DNA from 3 places in the Chryseobacterium sp. T20 genome. Region 3 is predicted to be linked to each of the others. Evidence: riboswitches for the same ligand, from Rfam matches in the RefSeq annotation. Region 3 holds a riboswitch; each other region holds the start of a gene.
The links. Region 3 has a riboswitch for cobalamin ahead of ACMA47_RS07065 (TonB-dependent receptor plug domain-containing protein). Riboswitches for the same ligand answer to the same signal wherever they lie in the genome.
Positions count from the first base shown of each region.

Region 1: it holds a riboswitch for cobalamin, as region 3 does, so the genes downstream of both, ACMA47_RS09270 (TonB-dependent receptor plug domain-containing protein) here and ACMA47_RS07065 (TonB-dependent receptor plug domain-containing protein) in region 3, are expected to answer to the same signal.
Region 2: it holds a riboswitch for cobalamin, as region 3 does, so the genes downstream of both, prpB (methylisocitrate lyase) here and ACMA47_RS07065 (TonB-dependent receptor plug domain-containing protein) in region 3, are expected to answer to the same signal.

Region 1 is NZ_JBLFDU010000003.1:151,071-154,254, reverse strand. Features, by position in the region: gene ACMA47_RS09275 (transporter) at 1-816, shown strand, start outside; cobalamin riboswitch at 909-1,094, shown strand; gene ACMA47_RS09270 (TonB-dependent receptor plug domain-containing protein) at 1,203-3,184, shown strand, end outside.
Region 2 is NZ_JBLFDU010000017.1:13,780-16,963, forward strand. Features, by position in the region: gene prpC (2-methylcitrate synthase) at 1-341, opposite strand, end outside; gene prpB (methylisocitrate lyase) at 328-1,236, opposite strand; cobalamin riboswitch at 1,681-1,874, opposite strand; gene ACMA47_RS23620 (hypothetical protein) at 2,123-2,689, shown strand.
Region 3 is NZ_JBLFDU010000002.1:379,742-382,925, reverse strand. Features, by position in the region: gene ACMA47_RS07070 (YncE family protein) at 1-134, opposite strand, end outside; gene ACMA47_RS07065 (TonB-dependent receptor plug domain-containing protein) at 154-1,980, opposite strand; cobalamin riboswitch at 2,012-2,190, opposite strand; gene ACMA47_RS07060 (T9SS type A sorting domain-containing protein) at 2,327-3,184, opposite strand, start outside.

The DNA of each region.
Region 1 (3,184 bases), on a different contig from region 3:
GGCTGTGCTGCAGGAAACGGATCTTCCGGCTTTGAATCTTTACTGAATCCACAGTTTATCGGAATCAAATACTTTGCACAGCATTATAAAGCGAAAGAGAACTTATTTGTAAAAGACCTTACTCAGGATCAGTATTTCAATACGCTGCAGCTTTGGGGGAAAATTCCACTGACTAAAAAATTGAGTGTATATGCGAGCCTGCCATTCCATTTTCATGAGAAGAAAACCATGCAGGGAGATATTAAAATCAATGGAATAGGGGATCTGAACCTGATGGGAATCTACCAGCTGATGAGTTCTAAAGATAATTTCCATCACCTGAGCGGAGGTTTGGGCGTGAAAATTCCACTGGGAAAGTTTGATGAAAAAGGAGCATCCGGAGTGAATCCAAGTTTTCAGCTGGGAACCGGAAGCTGGGATTATCAGGCTGCTTTAAATTATAAGTTTCAGAAAAATAAAGTAGCCGTATTGGTCAATACAGATTATACCATCAAAACAGAGAATAAGAAAAATTACCGTTTTGGAAACCAATGGAACTATGCTGCAACAGGTTTTTATCAGGTTGCAGGAAATGAAAAATCCATTTTTTCTGTAAAAACAGGAGTCCAGGGAGAAGTTTACGCTCAGAACAAACAGTTTGATGAGGCGTTGCCCAATACTGCTGGAAGTGCTTTGTATGGAAAATTGGGATTTGAAGCTTCTTATAAAAAACTCAGTCTTGGAAGTGAAATCATGCTTCCCATGTACACGCATCTGGCGGGAGGAGATATTGAAGCAAAATCGAGATTCAGTGTTTTCCTGAATATTGGAATTTAAAGTGACACCCTCAATAAAATGATGTTAAAGCTCCTTCGGGAGCTTTAATTGTTTATGAATCATGATTTTAATTGGGGATTAGGAATAATTATTTATCTTTGCCGAAATTTGGTGAGCCCTAAAAAGCTCTTAAAAGGGAATCCGGTGAAAATCCGGAACAGACCCGCTGCTGTAAGCTCCGCACCAAAGTTTTTGAAGAATATATCCACTGTTTTTTAATGGGAAGGATTTCAAAAATGGAGTAAGTCAGAAGACCTGCCAGAAAATAATCGTTTGACGCTTTCGTGGAATAAAGCTTAGGACATCAATGATTCTGTGCAGTGACAGCTGTGCTTTGTCGTTGTATTCTTATATCCATTAGCGTCTTCATTACCCTAAATGAGCTAATGGCGGCAAAACTAACTACTTCTGCAATTCATAAAGCTGTTTTCACAATATTGGTGATCACATCTCAACTTTTATCTTCTCAAACCAAGAAGAAGGACAGCCTTCAGGAAGAGACTATTAAAGGAATCAATCTTTATAAAAAGAATTTTAAAGAAATCCTTCCGGCACAAATCCTACAGGGTGAGCAGCTGGAGAGGCTGAACAGTCATTCAGTTGCAGATGCGCTGCGGTATTTTTCAGGAGTTCAGATTAAAGATTACGGAGGATTGGGTGGTTTGAAAACTATTAATATCCGAAGCATGGGAAGCCAGCATGTAGGGGTTTTCTATGATGGAATTCAATTAGGAAATGCCCAAAACGGACTGGTGGATCTGGGAAGATATTCTTTGGATGATCTTGAAGAAATATCCTTGTACAACGGTCAGAAAAGTGAAATTTTCCAACCGGCAAAAGACTTTGGCTCTTCGGGATCTATCTATTTACAGCCAAAAACACCTGTATTTAAAGGAAATAGGAAAACCAATCTCGTGATAAGAGCAAAAAGTGCTTCCATTGATCTCTTTAATCCTTCATTCCGATTGGAACAGAAGATTTCAGACAGGATTTCTGCCAGCTTCAGTGGTGAATTTATGCAGAGTGACGGAATTTACAGATTTCGGTATGCCAAAAAATATCCCGATGGGCAACAAGCGTATGATACCATTGCAAAGAGACAGGATTCAGATATTCGGGCAAAACGTTTTGAAACCTCTCTCAACGGAACCTTAAATAACGGAAGCTGGAATATCCGTGGCTACGGTTATATTTCAAACCGCGGAATGCCGGCACCTATTGTTAATGGTCGGTTCGGAGGAAGAGGAGCAAGGCTCTCCGATGAAAATTACTTTGTACAAGCTAATCTGAGAAAAAAACTCTTCCCGAAATTGGAAACTCAGCTGAAAGCAAAATTTGCTTACGATTATACCCATTTTATGGACACGGTTCGTTCGCAGTCTATTATTTATACTGATAATACCTATATCCAAAGGGAACTTTATCTTTCCTCTTCCAATATTTATTCCATTACTCCCAATTGGGATGTCAGCCTGAGTGGAGACTTTCAATACAATAATCTGGATGCGAATCTTGATAACTTCTCATATCCTACACGTTACACTACATTGGTGGCATTGGCGACAACCTATCAGTGGAACAGATTCAAAATTCTGGGAAGCCTTTTAGGAACTTTTACTTTTGAAGAAGTAAGAAAAAATAAAAGGCCGGGAGATGCCAGAGAGTGGACACCTGCCGTTTTTATGAGCTATCAGCCGGAAAAAATTCCTGAGCTTACCCTAAGAGCTTTCTATAAAAGAATTTTCAGACTTCCAACTTTCAATGATTTGTATTATACCAATATTGGAAATACCTACCTGAAACCGGAATTTACCAATCAATATGATGTAGGATTTACTTATCAGAAGAATTATACCAACCGTTTCTTTAAAACATTTTATGCTAAAGTAGACGGTTACTACAATAAAGTACAGGACAAAATTGTAGCTGCTCCAAACGGAAGCATGTTCCGCTGGCTGATGATGAACCTTGGATTGGTTGAAATCATTGGAGCTGATGTGAATGTGCAGACTGAAATGCAGCTTGGAAAAGTCACCCTTCGGCCATTGCTTTCCTATACCTATCAAAGCGCAAGAGATATCAGTGATCCGGAAGATACTTTCTACCGCAATCAGATTCCTTATACACCATGGCACAGTGGATCTTTCAGTCTGATGGCAGATTATAAAGACTGGAGTTTCAATTACAGTGCGATGTACGTAGGAGAAAGATATGATGTGAATCAGGATAATATTCAATACAATTATGTTCAGCCCTGGTATACGCACGATCTGTCTGTTCAGAAAAAATTCAATTGGGCGAATCATCAATTTAAAGTAAGCCTTGAGATGAATAATATTTTCAATCAATACTATGATGTTGTACTCAA
Region 2 (3,184 bases), on a different contig from region 3:
CTTCCAATCGCTGAAACCATTGAACGCATCACGTCCATGGGATGCGCTGCCGCCGGAATACTTTTTAAGATATTTCTTACAGAGTGGGGAAGTCCTCTCAGTGATTTTAATTTTGCTTTATAGTTTTTGAGTTGAGCTTCGGTTGGCAGCTGACCATAAATCAGAAGATAGGCTACTTCTTCAAATTGTGCTCTTTCTGCAAGATCCAAAATATCATAACCTCTATAATGAAGGTCATTTCCACTTTTTCCTACACTGCAGAGAGCGGTATTGCCTGCTGTTACTCCGGAAAGAGCTACACTTTTTTTAGGTTTAAATGTTGGTTCGCTATTCGTTGACATGAGTATTTTGTTTAAAAAGGTTATCTAATTTTTGTTCATAATCATAGTAGCCGATGCTCTGGTAGAGCTCTTCTCTGGTCTGCATTGTGTCCAGTACATGAGCTTGTGTTCCATCCTGACGGATATGCTGGTATACATTCTGCGCTGCTTTATTGGCTGCTCTGAAGGCAGAAAGAGGGTAGAGGATAAGTCCTATACCTGCGTTTTTCAGTTCTTCAACAGTGTACATTTTGATCATCCCAAACTCAGTGATATTCGCCAATACAGGGATTCCGGCAGCATCAACAAATTTTTGATAAAAGCTTAAATCGGGTACCGCTTCGGCAAAAATGAAATCTGCACCAGCTTCTTTATACGCAATGGCTCTTTCTAATGTTTTTTCCAGTCCTTCATTTGCAAAAGCATCTGTTCGGGCTCCAATCACAAAATTTTCATCGGTACGGGCATCTGCAGCTGCTTTAAGTCTGTCTACCATTTCCTCTTTGCTTACGATTTCCTTTCCAGGGCGGTGTCCGCAACGTTTTGCACCTACCTGATCCTCAATATGAATGGCTGCTGCACCAGCTTTGATTAATGATTTTATCGTTCGGGCAACATTAAAGGCAGAAGGTCCAAATCCTGTGTCGATATCTACCAAAAGAGGTAAATCACAAATATTAGTAATACGCTGAACATCTATGAGTACATCATCCAGGGTAGTAATCCCTAAATCAGGAATTCCTAAAGATCCTGCAGCAACACCTCCTCCTGAAAGATAGATTGCATTAAAACCTGCCTGCTGTGCCAATAATGCATGATTGGCATTGATGGCTCCCACAATCTGGAGGGGATTTTCTTTTTCCATTGCCTCCCGGAATTTTAGGCCGGGGGATTTCCAGTTTTCATTTTTGATCATTTTAATATGTATTGTTGAGTTGAAATTTGTTTATCAGTGAAGAAGCCAGGAATCTGTAAAGACACAGCTTTTGAGTAAAAAAGAAAAGATGGGGAATAAGTTGAGAAATCTTACTATCCTGCAGCCGGTGAGAACTTTGAGAAAATCTGCTTGTACAGGTCTGTAAAATAAACCTGTTACGACTCCACGAATAATTAAGATTGCTTTGGTACACCATTACTTTTTACATTGATTAAATCCTATAAAAAGTTCTCAGTAAACTTCGCGGTGCTTTATGAAGAAAGAAAAATTACGGAAAGGGGATACGAATGAGCCACAGAATCATGAGAAGTACCCAATGTACACTCATATCTATCTCAAAAAAATAACATAGATTGATAAACTGTTTTATCACACTATATCCATATCGTATCATACCTGACTGTAAGCTTCAAATCGCGAAAGCATCGTCAATACGAAATAGGCAGGTCTCCTGACTTGTAACGGTTTTTATCATCCTTCCCATATGAAAAATATACAGTGGATATCAATTGATAAAAACTTTTTGTTTGTTACTTACAGTTGCGCGACAGTTCGTGATTTACACACGATTCCCTTTTAATACACAGCTAAGTGTAACCAGTTTCGGTTGATAAAGAAGGTTTTAAGAACTCCTTGGTGGTAAATATAAGTATTTTATAATAACGAAAAAGATATTTTATGTAATCAATAGCTTTTTTACTGTAATCTATTGGAAATGCTTGAGTTGTAAGGTGTGTTTTAGAAGAAAAACGGATTGTTTATGTTGTTAAATTAATATAAAAGATAACCGAAAAATTAAAGATAGTTAATAAATTTACCGTTCTTCTTTCATTTTATGAATTTTATTAATCATATATAATTGATCATGGTAGACATTGCAGAATTTAAACAAAACCTGGGTTTGAGGGAAGTTCCTGTAGAGCTTGAAAAACTGATTTACTTCCAGAATACTATTTCCTCGTTTGAAAATTATTCGCAGGGTTTTGGTGTGTTAATCGACGATAAGTCCGGATTGAAAAGCTGGAGTGATGACGAAAATTTTTTGAATAGCATGTTGCCTTTTGCTCAGGCTAATGGTTCCGGTTCATTCTATGCCATCTGGAATAATGGAACGGATCAGCCTTTGAATAAAATGCCTGTTGTGGTTTTTGGAGATGAAGGTGGAGTTCATATTGTCGCTGAAAATAGTATACAGCTTTTACATTTGCTCACTTTTGACACTGAGATTTCAGTAGACTTTGATGAAGCTTATTTTTATAGAGAGGAAGAGGATTATGAAGAGAGTCCGGATTTAAATGAATATTTGAGGTGGATGAAAGGAGATTACGGTGTAAGCCAGATTGAAGAACCTGATGTGTTGATTCAAAATGCTCAGGCTCAATATAAAGAAAGTTTTGATCTATGGTTTGGGCAATACTTTGAAGATCATTAATCTTGTATTAATAACTTCTCTGTAGAAGATTTTATTTTTGGCAGGTGAAGTCTGTAGACAACAAAAAACCTCACAATAAAAATTGTGAGGTTTTTTTGAGCGCGAAAGGATTCGAACCTTTGACCGTCCCGATTGAAATCGGGATGCTCTATCCGGTCTGCTTTATCAATGATTTTTTAAGTAATGAATAAAAACAAAAAAGACTTACTAAAAATAGTAAGTCTTTATGTGAACTTGGAAGGATTATCATTGAACCGTCTAGTAGAAGATTTGAATTGGATTTTGAGATTAAATATTTGATTATGAGTGTTTTGAATAATTGTTTGAACAATTCGAATCCTTTTGAGATATGTTCATGGGAGAGATTTTTCGAACTTTTATTAGAGAATTTTAGAGGGTTTGTTTTTAAAAATATTGGTTTTCAGTATTTTATAATTAATAATTCAAGTTCGAATCCTATTGCCATATTGATTTTTATTAAGTTTTCGGACTTTT
Region 3 (3,184 bases):
TCATTAGAGATAAAATATCCGTTCTGATAAGTGATCGGAGAAACTTCAATCTCGTCAGAACCATTTGTACATGAAGAAATGTTAAACAATAACACTACTGCAAATAATACAGTTAAAAGTTTAGTTATTTTCATATTTACTCAATTTTAATTTTTAAAAATTTATTGCCGCATACACACTATAATTTCTTTTGGGTAAAGGATAGAAAGAAACAGTTTTATAGTATGTATTGGTTAGATTATTCACTTTGAACCCTAAGGTATATTTTTTTGCTAAAGTGGCAGAAACACCCATATTTAAAAGAAAATAAGGATCTATGGCATCTGATCTTTTTTCGTCACTTGTAGTATACGTAACTCCATTAAGCTGTCCCTGTGCGAAAAGTTTAAAGAAACCATATTCATAATCTATATTGGCAGTTCCTCTGTGCATAGGGACGTAAGGTCTCTGCATCTTCGTCTCTTTATCAATAGATTTGGCATAATAATATCCTGCATTGGCTCTTATTTTATGATTTCCCAACTGCTTACTGAAAGACAGTTGAGATTCCAGCCCGTAAGATTCAGATTTATTCACATTGTATGCCTGCCAGTAACCTAAAGCAGTTGGAAGCCAGACAATAAGATCGGTCACATTCATATAGTATGGAGATAAAGTCAGTTTAAAATCTCCCACTTTGAACTCATTGGTCATGTCTACCTGAGTAGAGGTTTCAGGTCTCAGATCTTTATTTCCTCCCGGTTCATAATAAATATCATTGAAGGACGGAAATCTGAAATTTTTTGATACATTAAAGCTTACATCATACCATTTTGCAGCATTCCATTTTCCTGAGAATGAGTACATCAACGGAGACTTCACATCTTCCACAAAATCTTTCTTGAATCCACCCTCAAAACGAAGGTTTTTGGTTGCAAAATATCTTAATAATCCTGAAACAGAACCAATATTTCTGCTGACGCTGGATATTCCGTTTTGATATCCTTCTCCTTTATTAACCTGAAACTCTCCGATGATATTAAAATTCCACTTTGAATTCAGGAAATAATTGAAGTCATTTTTAAAGATATAATTTTTCCCGGTTCCTCCACTTGATTTAGGCTGATTTAACGAACCAAAAAATTGAAAATTCTCTTCTGTATAAGCTGCTTTAAGGGAATTACTGAACTTTGTTTTGTTCCAGTCCCAGGAAAGAAGACTTCTTACACTTTGAGTTTTATATTTCGTTTTTGTTCCCGTTTCTTCATACACAGGAAAGCGTTGTGAAGAATCAAAAAACTGACTCTGCCACGAAATTTTATGATCGTTTGTAATTTTATAGGATGCTCCTACATTAAATGTTGTATTGTAATAACTCCCGTTTCTGTTGATATAGTTCAGATCGCTTACTTTATAATCATTTTCGCTTACAGAATAATTTCCGGAAGCTTTAAAGCTGAACTTATCATTGCTGTAAGAACCTTTTATAAAGTTATTATAGGTATTAAAAGAAGCCACTTCAGAAAATAAAGAGCCATGGAAGCCTTTATTAAAATCTAGCGTATTATTCAGGTGAATACTTCCTCCAATGGCACCACTTCCATACACTACACTTCCACCACCTGCTTTTATACCAATCTGATCATAGCCGAACAATGCAATATTATTGATATCTCCCTGTCCCAGAAAATTGGAATTGATATTAATTCCATTCCATACAAATGCAGTCTGCTGAGCGGTAGTTCCTCTGAAAGAAGGTGAAGAAACAGCACCACGGCCATTTTCTTTGATAAAAACCTGTGATTGAAATCTCAGAAGTTCAGAAAGATTACTGGAGTTTTTCTCGGCATCTTCCGCCGAAATTATTTTTACGGGATGAAAAAGCTTCACCCTATTCATCTGATTGTCGAAGACATAAACAGTATCGATGGCCTTCTCTTGTCCAAAAAGAAAACAGCCATAAGATGAAAAAAGCAGTACTAAAGATCTTTTTATATCCATACTTTTTTACTTTTCCTCCGAAAGCAATATGTTTTTTAATTATAATTCCGGCAGGTCTCCTGACTTTCGCATTCTGCTCCTTCCCGTTATTAAACAGTGGTTTTTTGCAGAAACTTGAGTTGCGATTTACAGTTGCGGGGACAGTCCGGGAGTTACACCCGATTCCCTTTTCATTCCAAAATACTGGAAACCAAAATTTTTGCAAAGATAGTTTTTTATATGTATTCGCCAAAAACCAGCCTTTTCAATGCAAACATGCTATCCTTTTGTTATATACACAAAAAAGAACGGCCGCTTTCAATATTGAAAACAGCCATTCATCCCACTACTTTACTATTTATATATGTTATTTTTTAATAAACTTATATCCCTCCTTTTTTACTCCTTTTACAGAGTATTGTAAAATATAATCTCCTTTTGACAGGGATGAAACATCGATCTGCCCTTCTACCGAATCAAATGATTTTACCTTTTGGCCAACCATATTATAAATTTCGGCTTTCTCTATTTTTCCTGTTCCTTTAAAATATAGGATATCAGTCACAGGATTAGGATAGATTCCTATACTGTTTCTCTCTTTCACGGCATCATTCACCGATAAAAATTGAGAAGTATCCAGATAAAAAGCGATCATCTGCCCTGAAGCATTCGTCCCCGTTCCTGCAATTTTCTTTCCGTCTTGTGAAATGGCCAAAGGAAGCCCCATGGTTACTCCATTCGTTGCAATTCCCAATGATACCGCATAATCATTCAGATTAACTCTTCCGCTAGAAGAAGTCCAGATAAAGCCTTCCCCTGACATAGGAGGTGCTCCAAATGCTCTGTAATACCCAATTACTTTTTTTCCATCAGCAGAAATTCCTGTTGCTCCTCCTTTGAAGCTGAAAGAAGCATTCGGATGTGTTATATAAGTAAGCCCACTTACCGCATTCCAGACATAAGGATTAGGATTTGCTGAGCCTATGATTGTATTTCCATCTGCAGAAATTCCTCCTGCTTCTCCTACATTGTTCCCATTATTATCTGTAATAAAACTTTCTACTCCATCCTGCCATTTTGCCCCACTTCTTGTTCCTGTTGGTTCATCCTGCCAACCTACAATTACTGTTCCTGCCGCATTGATTGCATTGGCTCTGGAGCTTCGTCCGGGAACCATACTTCCCAAATCTACCATTCCGCTTACCGCATCCCATTTCACAGCATG